Regions from separate parts of the Streptomyces clavuligerus genome, predicted to be linked through region 1. Evidence: riboswitches for the same ligand, from Rfam matches in the RefSeq annotation. Region 1 holds a riboswitch; the other holds the start of a gene.
What was found. A riboswitch is a leader RNA that binds a small molecule or an ion and turns the genes downstream of it on or off. The one in region 1 is predicted to bind S-adenosylmethionine.

Region 1 (7,185 bases):
GCCTCGCTGGGCGCCGGTCCGATCACGCCGACCGAGCAGCAGTACAGCCCCACCGGCGCCGATGTCGCCAAGGGTGGCGAACTCTTCCGCACCAACTGCGCCCAGTGCCACAACTTCACCGGCAAGGGCGGCGCGCTGACCAATGGCAAGTACGCCCCCACGCTGGAGGGCGTCAGCGCCAAGCACCTCTACGAGGCCATGCAGACCGGCCCGCAGAACATGCCCTCCTTCCCCGACGGCGTCATGCCCGAGCAGGAGAAGCGAGACATCATCGCGTACGTCGAGACCATGAACGACCCGAAGGTCGCCTCCAGCCCCGGCGGGATCACGCTGGGCGGGCTCGGTCCCGTCAGCGAGGGTCTGTTCGCCTGGGTGGCCGGTCTCGGTGCGCTGATCGCCGCCGCCGTCTGGGTCGCGGCCCACACTGCTAAGGCCAAGAAGTCATGAGTAGCCAAGACATTCCAGAAGAGAACCTGCCCGAAGAGCAGGCCGCCGCGCACGGCGCGGCAGGGCACGGCGGCACGGCCACCGTGACGAAGCACGCGGACGACAACCCGTTCCACGACCCCGGTCTGCCGGCCCACAAGCCGCGCATCCAGGACATCGACGAGAAGGCCGCCAAGCGGTCCGAGCGCACGGTCGCCGTGCTGTTCATGCTGTCGATGCTGGCCACGGTCGCGTTCATCGCCTGCTTCGTGATCTTCCCGATCGACAAGCTCGTCTACATCTGGCCCTTCGGCCGGGTGAGCGCGCTCAACTTCTCGCTGGGCTGGACGCTCGGCGCGGCCCTCTTCTTCATCGGCGCGGGCGCGGTCCACTGGGCCCGCACCCTGATGTCCGACGAGGAGATCGCCGACGACCGTCACCCGATCGAGGCGTCGCCCGAGGTCAAGGCCAAGGTCATGGCCGACTTCCGACAGGGTGCCGAAGAGTCGGGCATGGGCCGCCGCAAGCTCATCCGCAACACCATGTTCGGTGCGCTGGCGCTCGTCCCGCTGACCGGTGTGGTCCTGCTGCGCGACCTCGGTCCGCTGCCGGAGAAGAAGCTGCGCAAGACGCTCTGGGCCAAGGGCAAGCAGCTCATCAACATGAACACGCATGAGCCGCTGCGTCCCGAGGACATCACGGTCGGCTCCCTCGTCTTCGCGATGCCCGAGGGGCTGAAGGAAGACGACCACAACTTCCAGATCGAGATCGGCAAGGCCGCCCTGATGCTCGTCCGCATCCAGCCGGACGACATCAAGGACAAGCGCGAGCTGGAGTGGTCGCACGAGGGTGTCGTCGCCTTCTCCAAGGTCTGCACCCACGTCGGCTGCCCGATCAGCCTCTACGAGCAGCAGACCCACCACGTGCTCTGCCCGTGTCATCAGTCCACCTTCGACCTCTCCGACGGAGCCCGTGTCATCTTCGGGCCCGCCGGTCACCCCCTTCCGCAGCTGCGGATCGGTGTGAACGCGCAGGGCAACCTCGAAGCGCTCGGCGACTTCGAGGAGCCGGTCGGTGCGTCCTTCTGGGAGCGCGGATGAGTACAGCGACAGCAACAGACGACAAGCGCACCGAGCGCAAGGCACCCGCCGGTGAGCGGGTCGCCGACTGGGCGGACGGCCGGCTGGGGATCTACTCCCTCGCCAAGGCCAACATGCGGAAGATCTTCCCGGACCACTGGTCCTTCATGCTGGGTGAGATCTGCCTCTACAGCTTCATCATCATCATCCTCACGGGTGTGTATCTGACGCTGTTCTTCACCCCGTCGATGAACGAGATCACGTACCACGGCAGCTACATCCCGCTCCAGGGTGTGCGCATGTCCGAGGCGTACGCGTCGACGCTGGAGATCAGCTTCGACGTCCGCGGTGGTCTGCTCATCCGCCAGATCCACCACTGGGCCGCCCTGATCTTCGTCGCGGCGATGATGGTCCACATGATGCGCGTCTTCTTCACGGGCGCCTTCCGCAAGCCGCGCGAGATCAACTGGCTGTTCGGCTTCCTGCTGCTCGTCCTGGGCATGTTCACCGGTTTCACCGGTTACTCGCTCCCGGACGACCTGCTCTCCGGCACCGGTGTCCGCTTCATGCAGGGCGCGATCCTGTCCGTGCCGATCGTCGGTACGTACATCTCGATGTTCCTGTTCGGCGGCGAGTTCCCCGGCCACGACTTCGTGCCCCGGTTCTACTCGATCCACATCCTGCTGCTGCCCGGCATCATGATGGCGCTGCTCGTGGGTCACCTGATCCTGGTCATCTACCACAAGCACACGCAGTACGCGGGCCCCGGCCGCACCGAGAAGAACGTCGTCGGCATGCCGCTGATGCCGGTCTACATGGCCAAGGCGGGCGGCTTCTTCTTCCTGGTCTTCGGCATCATCTCGGTGATCGCCGCGGTGGCCACCCTCAACCCGATCTGGGCACTCGGCCCCTACCGGGTGGACCAGGTGTCCACAGGCGCCCAGCCGGACTGGTACATGGGCTTCGCCGAGGGTCTGATCCGCGTGATGCCCGGCTGGGAGATCAACTTCTGGGGTCACACACTCGCCCTGGGTGTGTTCATCCCGCTGGTGATCTTCCCGCTGGTCCTGGGCGCGATCGCGGTCTGGCCGTTCATCGAGTCCTGGGTCACCGGCGACAAGCGCGAGCACCACATCCTGGACCGTCCGCGCAACGCCCCGACGCGCACCGCCTTCGGTGTGGCCTGGCTGACCGCGTACTTCATCATGCTGATCGGCGGTGGCAACGACATCGTCGCCACACACTTCCATCTGTCGATCAACGCGATCACCTGGTTCGTCCGGATCTTCTTCTTCGCCGGACCGGTCATCGCCTTCATCATCACCAAGCGGATCTGCCTCGGTCTCCAGCGCCGTGACCGGGACAAGGTGCTGCACGGCCGGGAGACCGGCATCATCAAGCGGCTGCCGCACGGCGAGTTCATCGAGGTGCACGAGCCGCTGCCGCAGGGCGAGCTGTACACGCTGACCTCGCACGAGCAGCACCAGCCGATCGAGCTGGGCCCCGAGGTCGACGAGAACGGCGTCCGCCGCAAGGTCTCGCTCACCAAGAAGGCCCAGGCCAAGCTGAGCCAGGGCTTCTACGGTGAGGGCAACCAGATCCCGAAGCCGACGGCTGAGGAGTACAAGGAGATCACCAGCGGCCACGGCCACCACTGATCACCTGATCTGATCGTCGCGATCGCCACAGCGAAGAGCCCCGTCCATTGCATGGACGGGGCTCTTCGCCGTCCCCGGGGGTGGATAGGGTGGGCGGAGGACTCCGCGTACCGCTGTATCGGCCGCTGTATCCGATGTACCCCCTTGTACCCCTGGAGTGGACCATGAACGTTGTGACCCCGGTCGGCGGCGACAGCGTGGCGGACCTCTCCTGGCCCCGCGTACTGAACGCCCTGCTGGACAACGACGACCTGAGCGCGGACGCCACGGCGTGGGCGATGGACCGCATCCTCAGCGGCGAGGCGACGAACGCGCAGATCGCCGGGTTCGCGGTGGCGCTGCGGGCCAAGGGCGAGACGGTGGACGAGATCTCCGGGCTCGTCCGCACCATGTACGAGCACGCCCATCTGATCGAGGTGCCGGGGCCGAGCGTCGACATCGTCGGCACGGGCGGCGACGGGGCCAAGACCGTGAACATCTCCACGATGTCGGCGATCGTGGTGGCCGGCACCGGGGCGAAGGTGGTCAAGCACGGGAACCGGGCCGCGTCGAGCGCGTCCGGCGCCTCCGATGTGCTGGAGAAGCTGGGCGTCGATCTGGAGCTGAGCCCGCGGCGGGTCGCCGAGGTCGCGGAGGAGGCGGGGATCACCTTCTGCTTCGCGGTGAAGTTCCACCCGGCGCTGCGGCATGTGGCCGCCGCGCGCAAGGAGCTGGGCATCCGGACCACGTTCAACTTCCTGGGGCCCCTGACCAACCCCGCGCGGGTGCGCGCGCAGGCGACCGGCGTCGCCGACGCGCGGATGGCGCCCATCCTGGCGGGGGTGCTCGCGGGGCGCGGCGCGTCGGCGCTGGTGTTCCGGGGGGACGACGGGCTGGACGAGCTGACGACGACGGCGACCTCGCGGGTGTGGGTGGTACGGGACGGCTCCGTGCGGGAGGAGCCCTTCGACCCGCGCGACGTGGGGATTCCGCTGGTGCCCGTGGAGGCGCTGCGGGGCGCTGACGCGTCGTACAACGCGGAGGTGGCGCGGAGGCTGCTCGCGGGTGAGGAGGGGCCGGTGCGGGACGCGGTCCTCCTGAATTCCGCGGCAGCGCTGGTGGCGCTCGATCCGGGGGACGCGCCGCTCACCGAGCAGATCGCCGCGCAGATCGCCCGCGCGGCGGAGTCCCTCGACTCGGGCGCCGCGCAGGAGGCCCTGACCCGCTGGATCACGGCGACGCATCGCCCTGACCCCGGCCATTGAGTTCTTCTCCGCCGCGCCTTGTCTTCTCCGCCGCGATGGCGGGTCGTTTCGCGGTGGTTGTCGGCGGTGCCGGGCATGGCGTCTCTTTTCCGCCGCGATGGTGGGATGTTCCGCGGTGGTGTTCGGCGGTGCCGGGCGGGCATGGCTGATGGTGTTTCGGCACCGCCGGGTCGCTGTCGCGCGGTTGCCCACCGTCGCGGCGGGTTGAAGGGGCTGGCTGCCCCTTTCATGGTCCCCTGAGCGGTGCCGGGCATGGCGTCTCTTTTCCGCCGCGACGGCGGGACGTCTCACGGCGGTTGTCGGCGGTGCCGAGCGGGCGTGGTCGGTGGTGTTTCGGCACCGCCGGACCGCTGTCGCGTGGTTGCTCGCCGTTGCGGCGGGTTGAAGAGGCCGTCTGAGCTGCCCCTTCATGGCCCCCTGGGGGCCGTCGCGGCGGGATGAAGGGCCGGTCCGTGCTGCCTTTCGTACCAGCCGGTGGCGGAGGGAAGAGGCGGGCAGCCTCTTCGTTTCCGGTGAACCCCGCGGGAGGCGCGCGGTCCGGGATGCGGGACGAGGTTGCGTGCGGGGGAGCTGCTGGCATACCGTCTGCGCAGGTCATGAGCGACAGCGACTACGGCCCCGGCCCGCTGTCCGGCAACCCTCCGTCCGTGGCGGGGTGCCCCGGGTGAAGACCAGGCCGTGGGCAGCGAGGTCCGCGGCAAGCGCGGACCCCTGCAAGCCCTGGGGTCCTGGTCCTCAAGGGAGCAGTCTCGTGAGCAAGCGAATGCGTTAGGGCGAATCGCCCCTTCTCCACCCTCCCTCGAATCGCCGCGCGGCCTCCGCGCCCGCGTACCCGAGGGACACCCGTACCCGGAACCCGCGCCGCCGCACGGCGCCCCGCGGCGTACCCGTACGGGCCCACGACGTCATTCCGCCTTGTCCCACCGGGAGATACCGCCATGTCCGCATGCCCGAACACCCTCATCGACACCGCCGTCTGCGCCCCGCTCCCCGTCCTCGGCCGGGATGTGACCGTCCCCCTCGTCACCGGGGGCGAGGTCACCTACGCCGCGCTCGACTACGCCGCGAGCGCCCCCGCCCTCCAGCGGGTCTGGGACGACGTCGCCGCGTACGCCCCGTACTACGGCAGCGTCCACCGCGGCGCGGGCTATCTCTCGCAGCTCTCCACGGACCTCTTCGAGAACAGCCGCGCCACCGTCGCGGAGTTCCTCGACTGCCGCGCCGATGACCAGGTGGTCTTCACCCGGTCCACCACCGACTCGCTGAATCTGCTGGCCTCCGCGCTCCCCGAGGGCTGCCAGGTCTTCGTCTTCGAGACCGAGCACCACGCCTCGCTGCTGCCCTGGGGTGACGGCGCCCGGGTGACCTGTCTGGACGCGCCCCGCACCCCCGAGCAGGCCGTCACCACCCTGGAGCGGGCGCTCGCCGACCGCGACCCCTACGGGCCCGCCCTGGTCTGTGTGACGGGCGCGTCCAATGTGACCGGTGAGCTGTGGCCGGTGCGGGAGCTGGCCGCCGCCGCCCACGCCCACGGCGCGCGGATCGTGCTGGACGCCGCCCAGCTCGCGCCCCACCACCCGGTCTCCGTGCAGGAGTTGGACGTGGACTGGGTCGCGTTCTCCGGGCACAAGCTGTACGCGCCGTTCGGCTCGGGCGTGCTCGCGGGCCGCGCCGACTGGCTCCGGGCCGCGAAGCCCTACCTCGCGGGCGGCGGCGCCTCCCGCACCGTCGCCCGCCGCCCCGACGGCGCTGTCGACGTCGAGTGGCACACCACCGCCGCCCGCCACGAGGCCGGTTCCCCCAACGTCATCGGCGTCTACGCCATCGCCTCCGCCTGCAAGGCCCTCACCGAGGCGGGCTTCGACTCCCTCGTCGCCCGCGAGCAGTCCCTCGTCTCCGCCGTCCGTACCGGCCTCGCCGCGATCCCCGAGGTCACGGTGCTCTCGCTGTTCGGCGACGAGGCCCCCCGCGTCGGCGTGATCTCCTTCGTCGTCCAGGGCTGGAACAGCTCCCACTTCGCCGCCGCCCTCTCCGCCGAATACGGCATCGGCGTCCGCGACGGGCTCTTCTGCGCCCACCCGCTGGTGCGGACCCTGCTCGGCAGCGACCCGCAGGACCCGGGGGAGTGCGGCGCGCCCGAGGCCGCGCCGGGCGAGAAGTCCCTCAACGCCATCCGGGTCAGCTTCGGCGCGGGCACCCCGGACGAGCACGTCGAACGGTTCCTGGACGCCGTGCGGGAGTTGGTCGCCCAGGGCGCGCGCTGGACCTACCGCACCGAGGACGGCCGCTGCGTCCCCGACACCACGGGCTGAGGCGCGGGCAGCCGGGTCCCGATCAGGATCATCCGCAGGGCCCGCTCGGTGGCGTCGGCCAGGAACTCCCCGCCCCGGCCCAGCGCCTCCGTCAGCGAGACCGGCGCGGGCAGGATCGAGCTGTACGCGTCGACACCCGCCGACCGCACCTGCTGCGCCCCCTCGCCGATGGTCCCGGCGAGGGCGAGGACCGGGCGGTCGTACCGCTTGGCCCGGCGGGCCACCTCGGCGGGAACCTTGCCGCGCGGGGTCTGGTGGTCGAGCGCGCCCTCCGCGGTGACCACCAGATCGGCCCGGGCCAGCCGCTCGTCCAGGTCGAGATGGTCGAGGAGGACGTCGAAGCGGGGCAGCAACTGGGCGCCGAGCGCCGCGAGTCCCGCGCCGAGACCGCCGGAGGCGCCCGTTCCGGGTCCGCCGTACAGATCGGCGCCCACCCGCAGATCGCGGGTGAGGACGGCCGCCCAGC
Region 2 (7,185 bases), 2.2 Mb from region 1:
CGCGGAACGGGTCACCTTCGCCGGGTCGAGGATGCCCTCGGCGATCATGTCCACGTACTCGCCGGTCGCGGCGTTCAGACCGTGACCCGGGGTCAGGTTGCGCACCTTCTCGACCACGACGCCGCCCTCAAGGCCGCCGTTGACGGCGATCTGCTTGAGCGGGGCCTCCAGGGCCAGGCGGACGGCGTTGGCACCGGTGGCCTCGTCGCCCGTCAGCTCCAGCTTGTCGAAGACGGCGGAAGCCTGGAGCAGCGCCACGCCGCCACCGGCGACGATGCCCTCCTCGACGGCCGCCTTCGCGTTGCGCACGGCGTCCTCGATGCGGTGCTTGCGCTCCTTGAGCTCGACCTCGGTCGCGGCACCGGCCTTGATGACGGCCACGCCGCCGGCCAGCTTCGCCAGACGCTCCTGGAGCTTCTCGCGGTCGTAGTCCGAGTCGGAGTTCTCGATCTCGGCGCGGATCTGGTTGACGCGACCGGCAACCTGGTCGCTGTCACCGGCACCGTCGACGATGGTGGTCTCGTCCTTGGTGATGACGACCTTGCGGGCGCGGCCCAGCAGGTCCAGGCCGGCGTTCTCCAGCTTGAGGCCGACCTCCTCGGAGATGACCGTGCCGCCGGTGAGGATGGCGATGTCGTTCAGCATGGCCTTGCGGCGGTCGCCGAAGCCCGGGGCCTTGACGGCGACGGACTTGAAGGTGCCACGGATCTTGTTGACGACCAGCGTGGACAGGGCCTCGCCCTCGACGTCCTCGGCGATGATCAGCAGCGGCTTGCCCGACTGCATGACCTTCTCCAGCAGCGGAAGGAGGTCCTTCACATTGCCGATCTTGGAGTTCACGATCAGGATGTACGGGTCGTCCAGGGACGCCTCCATACGCTCCATGTCGGTGGCGAAGTACGCCGAGATGTAGCCCTTGTCGAAGCGCATACCCTCGGTGAGCTCCAGCTCCAGACCGAAGGTCTGGGACTCCTCGACGGTGATGACGCCTTCCTTGCCGACCTTGTCCATGGCCTCGGCGATCAGCTCGCCGATCTGGGTGTCGGCGGCGGAGATGGAGGCGGTGGAGGCGATCTGCTCCTTGGTCTCCACGTCCTTCGCCTGCTCCAGCAGGGCGGCGGAGACGGCCTCGACGGCCTTCTCGATACCGCGCTTCAGGGCCATCGGGTTGGCGCCGGCGGCGACGTTGCGCAGACCCTCGCGGACCAGCGCCTGAGCCAGGACCGTGGCGGTCGTCGTGCCGTCACCGGCGACGTCGTCCGTCTTCTTGGCGACTTCCTTGACCAGCTCGGCGCCGATCTTCTCGTACGGGTCCTCCAGCTCGATCTCCTTGGCGATGGACACACCATCGTTGGTGATCGTGGGCGCGCCCCACTTCTTCTCCAGGACGACGTTCCGCCCCTTGGGACCGAGGGTGACCTTGACGGCGTCGGCGAGCTGGTTCATACCGCGCTCAAGGCCGCGCCGCGCCTCCTCGTCGAACGCGATGATCTTTGCCATGTGAAGTGTCCTCCACGGACTGGTGGGAAGCTCTGGCGGACCGCGCTGGCGCCCGCGACGGACGGCCCTGCACACCCTGTGGGCTCCCGCCCACCCGGCCTGCGGACCTCACCGACCCGGTCCTTCTTTTGTCACTCTCACTGGGAGAGTGCTAACGCCAATGATTAGCACTCGCCTAGGGAGAGTGCAAGCGCCTTGGAGAGAACGGGACCCTCACGGGGGGTGCGGGACCGGCCGGGAACGGGTCCGCGGCCCGGTGCGCGCCCGGGTCCGGAGCCTGCCGGTCCGCGGCGTCCGCCCATGTCTGTGCCGGGGCTCACCCGCCTCTGTGCCGAGTCCCGCGCGCGTCTGTCCGGGGGCTCACCCGCGTCTGCGGCGGGGCTCACTCGCGTCTGTGCCGGGGCCGCGCGGACCCGGGGGCACCTGTCCGGGCCCGGGAACGCATGTGGGGTCCGCACCCCGTCTCCGGGATGCGGACCCCACATGCGTGAGCGTGTCGGTGGCCGATCGCGTCGCAGACCGCCCTCGCGGACGGCGCGGGCTGTCCGGTCCGTCCGGTCCGCGTGCGCGGTCCGTCCGGTCCGGCCCGTGGGCCGCGGCCTGCTCAGGCCGTCAGCTTCACCATGTCAGCCTGCGGGCCCTTCTGACCCTGCGAGATTTCGAACTCGACTCGCTGACCCTCCTCCAGGGTGCGGTAGCCGTCCATCTGGATCGCGCTGTAGTGGACGAATACGTCCGCACCACCGTCGACCGCGATGAAGCCGTACCCCTTCTCCGCGTTGAACCACTTGACGGTGCCCTGAGCCATGCCTAACTCCCCTATTACTGGCCCTTGCGCAGGACCGCACTTCGCGGACCCGGGTCAGATCTCACCCGTTGCGCCAACTCCGTCGAAGACGGGACGAAGGCCCCACAGGTGTGCGTCGGAACGCGTCGACCGCGGCTGAATGTATCTGCCCAACTGCCCTCTGCAACAGGTCAATCGGACGAGAATTCCGGGAGCACAGGAAGGGACAATTGCCGAGAATTCACGAAATTCCAGGGCAAGTCGGGCCCGGCAAAGGAGACTAACAAGACAAAATCAATGAGCACATTGGCTGCTTCTTATCGCGCCCGGGCGCATTCCCATAGGGCGCTCGAAGACTCCGGCCCGGGGGCGTTCCCCAACTGTAGCGCGCTCAACCATGCAGAATTGCCCCCTCCGTTTGTCTTACGGAGGGGGCAATTGAAGTGACGTTGCGTAAGTGCGACGGGTTCAGCCGCCGGCGACCGCGGGGATGATCGAGACACCGGCGCCGTCGGGCGTCGCGGTCTCCAGACCCTGCTCGAATCGGACATCGTCGTCATTGACGTAGACGTTCACAAAACGGCGCAGCTTCCCCGCGTCGTCGAGGACGCGCGCGGCGATTCCGGCGTGGTTCTTCTCCAGGTCGGCGATCACCTCGGCGAGGGTGGTGCCCTCGGCGGGGACCTCGGACCGGCCGTCGGTGTAGGTGCGCAGAATGGTCGGGATGCGGACGGTGACGCTCATGGGGTGCTCCAGGGGTGGTCGTCGTCGGACGCCGTCGGTCGGCGGGGCGGCGGGGGCGTGCGCGGGCCGGGGGCGCGGCTGCCGCGCGGGCGGAACGGGCGGTCGCTCAGTCGGTGGCGAGACCGGCGGCGCGGAACGCCTCCAGGCTCGGCCGGATGGTCGCCGTGGGTCCGCTGGTCGGCGCGACCGCGTCCAGGGTCTTGAGCCCGTCGCCGGTGTTGAGCACGACGGTGGTGAGCGCCGGGTCCAGTACCCCGTTCTCGATCAGCTTCCGGGTCACCCCGACGGTCACGCCGCCCGCGGTCTCGGCGAAGATCCCCTCGGTCCGGGCGAGGAGCTTGATCGCGTCCACGATCTGCCCGTCGGTGACGTCCTCCACCGCGCCGCCGGTGCGGCGGGCGATGTCCAGCACATAGGGGCCGTCGGCCGGGTTGCCGATGGCCAGCGACTTGGCGATGGTGTCCGGCTTCACCGGGCGCACCACGTCGTGCCCGGCCTTGTAGGCGGCCGACACGGGGGAGCAGCCCTCCGCCTGGGCGCCGAAGATCTTGTAGGGGCGGTCCTCGACCAGACCCAGCTTGATCAGCTCCTGGAGCCCCTTGTCGATCTTGGTGAGCTGGGAACCGGAGGCGATGGGGATCACGATCTGGTCCGGCAGCCGCCAGCCGAGCTGCTCGCAGATCTCGTACGCCAGCGTCTTGGAGCCCTCGCCGTAGTACGGGCGCAGATTGACGTTGACGAAGCCCCAGCCCTCGCCGAGCGGGTCGCCGATCAGCTCCGAGCAGAAGCGGTTCACATCGTCGTAGGTGCCCTCGATGCCCACCAGCTCGCCGCCGTAGACGGCGGCCATGACGACCTTGCCCTGCTCCAGGTCGTGCGGGATGAAGACGCAGGAGCGGAAGCCCGCACGGGCCGCCGCCGCGCCGACCGCGCCCGCGAGGTTGCCGGTCGAGGAGCAGGAGAGGGTGGTGAAGCCGAAGGCGCGGGCCGCCTCGACGGCGATCGCCACGACCCGGTCCTTGAAGGAGTGGGTGGGGTTGCCGGAGTCGTCCTTGATGTACAGGCCGCCGGTCACGCCCAGTTCACGGGCGAGGTTGTCGGCCTGCACCAGCTGGGTGAAGCCGGGGTTCAGACTGGGCTTGCCGGCCACGTCGGCGGGGACCGGCAGCAGCGGGGCGTAGCGCCAGATGTTCTTCGGGCCGGCCTCGATCCGCCGCCGCAGCTCCTCCGGGCCGCCCGCGGGCAGCTCGTACGCGACCTCCAGCGGGCCGAAACACGAGACACAGGCGAAGATCGGGCCGAGCGGGAAGCGCTCACCGCACTCGCGACAGGAGAGTGCCGCGGCGGGGCCCAGATCAGGGGCGGGGGTGGTGGAACCGGTGGCGTCGGCGGTGTTTGCGACGGTCTGCACAGCCATGGAGGCGAGGCCCTTTCTCCTCATCTTCCTCATGACGCGTTTCGCCATGAGACGGAATTGGCACCTTCCCGAGCCGGGAGCCCCGCTGCGCTGTGCGCGACGAGACCGGCTGGAGGGTTGCCGGGGCTTCAACGGGCCGTTTCCCTCTGCCCCTCTGGATGAGCGGTATTCGATTGTGGAGGCGTGCGCGGGGTGTCTGTCGGGACAGCCGTCGCAACGCCGGACGCCGGACCCGACATGCGACGGGACTCCGCGTTGTTCAAGACTGTAACGGAAGGTGGGGGCGGCTGAGACAGCCGTCCGAACCGCGAGATGCGTCACACACCGTGGGGAGATGGGCGAACGTGCTCGATGAAGTGGAGCGCTGGCTGAGCAGGCGTTCCTGGTCGGCGGCCGACCGCCCGCTGCCGGGGATCCTGGCCGCCAAGCGTGGGACCACCGTCAGCGTGGTGCTGCCCGCGCTCAACGAGGAGTCGACGGTCGGAGCCATCGTCTCCGTGATCAGACGCGAACTGATGGAGGCCGTTCCGCTTGTTGACGAGCTGGTGGTGATCGATTCCGGCTCCACCGACCGCACCGCCGAACGGGCCGCGGCGGCGGGCGCGCGAGTGGTCCACCGGGACGCGATCCTGCCCCGGATGCCGGCCCTCCCCGGCAAGGGGGAGGTGCTGTGGCGGTCACTCATGGTGACGAGCGGTGACATCGTCTGCTACGTCGACGCCGACCTGGAGGAGTTCTCCGCGGACTTCGTCTCCGGGATCGTCGGACCGCTGCTCACCGACCCCGGGGTGAGCCTGGTGAAGGCGATGTACGACCGTCCGCTGGCCGGGGCGCCCGGACAGGGCGGCCGGGTGACCGAGCTGGTGGCCCGGCCGCTGCTCAATCTGCACTGGCCGCAGTTGGCCGGATTCGTACAGCCGCTCGGCGGCGAGTACGCGGCCCGCCGCTCCCTCCTCGAACGGCTCCCCTTCCCCGTGGGGTACGGCGTCGAGCTGGGACTGCTGGTCGACGCCCTGCACCTGGTGGGCCTGGACGGGCTCGCCCAGGTCGATGTCGGCCGCCGGGTCCACCGCCACCAGGACGGCCAGGCGCTGGGACGGATGGCCGCCGCGATCTACCGCACCGCGCAGCTCCGGCTGAAACCCGGCCATCTGGTGCGGCCCGCGCTCACCCAGTTCGAACGGGGCGCCGACGGGTTCGTCCCGCGCACCCACGCCGTGGACACCGAGGAACGGCCGCCGATGCGGGAGATCCCGGAGTACGCGGCGCGTCGCGCGGCCTGAGCCCGGACCCTCGGTGACCATCCCGTTCATGGGATTCATCGGGTCTTACCTGTGGTTCCTCGTCGGTCTCGGGCTCAGCCTGGCCGCGGCGGCGGCCGTGGGACTCGCCGCCGCCCGGCACCGCCGCGGGCCGAGCGGGCCGAAGGGGTGCCGCCCGGGCCCCATGGCATGGGTGGACGATTCCCCCGGCCCCGGGGGCGAGTGAGGCCCTGCCCCCGTACCCCGTCCCCACGTGGACGTCTGCCTTGGCCCCTGTGCGTGCGCGGACGATGGCCCCGGCCCGGGGCGGTTCCCCCGGGAGGTCCGCCCGGGGTGGGTGAGCCGATGCGATGCGCCCGTATCCCGTCCCCGCGTGGACGACTGCCTCCGCCCCGCCCTGACCCGGCACGCCCGGCGAGTGAGCTGAAGGGGTGCCGCAGGCGCCGCGCGCGCCCCCGTGTTTTTGGGCTGGATGTCCGCCTTGACCCCAGGGCGAGTAAGCCATGGGGCGCGTGGCTGCCGAAAGCGGGGAGCGCGCCCCCGCCCCGCCCGTCTCCAGGACTGGACGATGGCCCCGCACCTCGCCCCTGGGCCGGGCGTTTGCCTTGCCCCTGCGGCGAGTGAGCCGAAGGGGTGCCGCGGGTGCCGAAAGTGGAGAGCGCGCGGAGGTTCCGAGGAACGAGGAACCGAGCACGGTCGACCGTCGGCGCACGCTCTGGCATCCCGGAGGCGAACCGAGCCACAAAAAGGGGCGTCCGTCGGCGCACGCTCCAGCACCCCGGAGGCGAACCGAGCCACAAAGAAAAGGGGACATACGTTTGAGGCGGCGCGGTACGGGCTAGGTTCGCGACATGGTCCCCGAATCGTCCGGCAGGCCGCAGCGCGCCACCGTTCTGGTCGCCTCCAATCGAGGTCCCGTCAGTTACAGCCTCGGCGAGGACGGAGATCTGACCTCCCGGCGCGGTGGCGGCGGGCTGGTTTCCGGGCTTTCGGCCATCGGCTCCGGGGCGGACTCCCTCTGGGTGTGTTCCGTGCTCGGCGCGGGCGACCGGGAGGCCGTGCGGCGCGGGGTCGGCGAGCCCGGGGTGCTCATGCTCGACATCGACGAGGCCACGCACGCCGCCGCGTACAACGGCATCGCGAACTCGGTGCTCTGGTTCGTCCACCATCTGCTCTACCAGACCCCCCTGGAACCCGTCTTCGACTCGGAGTTCCGCCGCCAGTGGGAGGCGTACGAGCGCTACAACGGCGCCTTCGCCCGGGCGCTCGCCGACCGGGCCGCGCCGGGTGCCGCCGTGCTGGTGCAGGACTACCATCTCGCGCTGGTGCCGGGGCTGCTCCGGGAGCTGCGCCCGGATCTGCGTATCGGGCACTTCTCGCACACCCCCTGGGCTCCTGTGGACTATTTCCGGCTGCTGCCCGACGATGTCGCCGGGCAGTTGCTGCGCGGACTCCTCGGCGCGGACCGGACCTGT

Region 2: linked by a shared signal. The riboswitch ahead of thrC (threonine synthase) and the one ahead of CRV15_RS21520 (aminotransferase class V-fold PLP-dependent enzyme) in region 1 are both predicted to bind S-adenosylmethionine.

The regions. Positions count from the first base shown of each region.
Region 1 is NZ_CP027858.1:5,104,882-5,112,066, forward strand. Features, by position in the region: gene qcrC (cytochrome bc1 complex diheme cytochrome c subunit) at 1-447, shown strand, start outside; gene qcrA (cytochrome bc1 complex Rieske iron-sulfur subunit) at 444-1,526, shown strand; gene qcrB (cytochrome bc1 complex cytochrome b subunit) at 1,523-3,163, shown strand; gene trpD (anthranilate phosphoribosyltransferase) at 3,328-4,407, shown strand; SAM riboswitch class IV at 5,000-5,117, shown strand; gene CRV15_RS21520 (aminotransferase class V-fold PLP-dependent enzyme) at 5,346-6,719, shown strand; gene CRV15_RS21525 (glycerate kinase family protein) at 6,674-7,185, opposite strand, start outside.
Region 2 is NZ_CP027858.1:2,937,598-2,944,782, reverse strand. Features, by position in the region: gene groL (chaperonin GroEL) at 1-1,500, opposite strand, end outside; gene CRV15_RS12235 (cold-shock protein) at 2,105-2,308, opposite strand; gene CRV15_RS12230 (MoaD/ThiS family protein) at 2,756-3,031, opposite strand; gene thrC (threonine synthase) at 3,138-4,448, opposite strand; SAM riboswitch class I at 4,466-4,613, opposite strand; gene CRV15_RS12220 (glucosyl-3-phosphoglycerate synthase) at 4,793-5,731, shown strand; gene CRV15_RS35910 (hypothetical protein) at 5,760-5,936, shown strand; gene CRV15_RS12210 (alpha,alpha-trehalose-phosphate synthase (UDP-forming)) at 6,562-7,185, shown strand, end outside.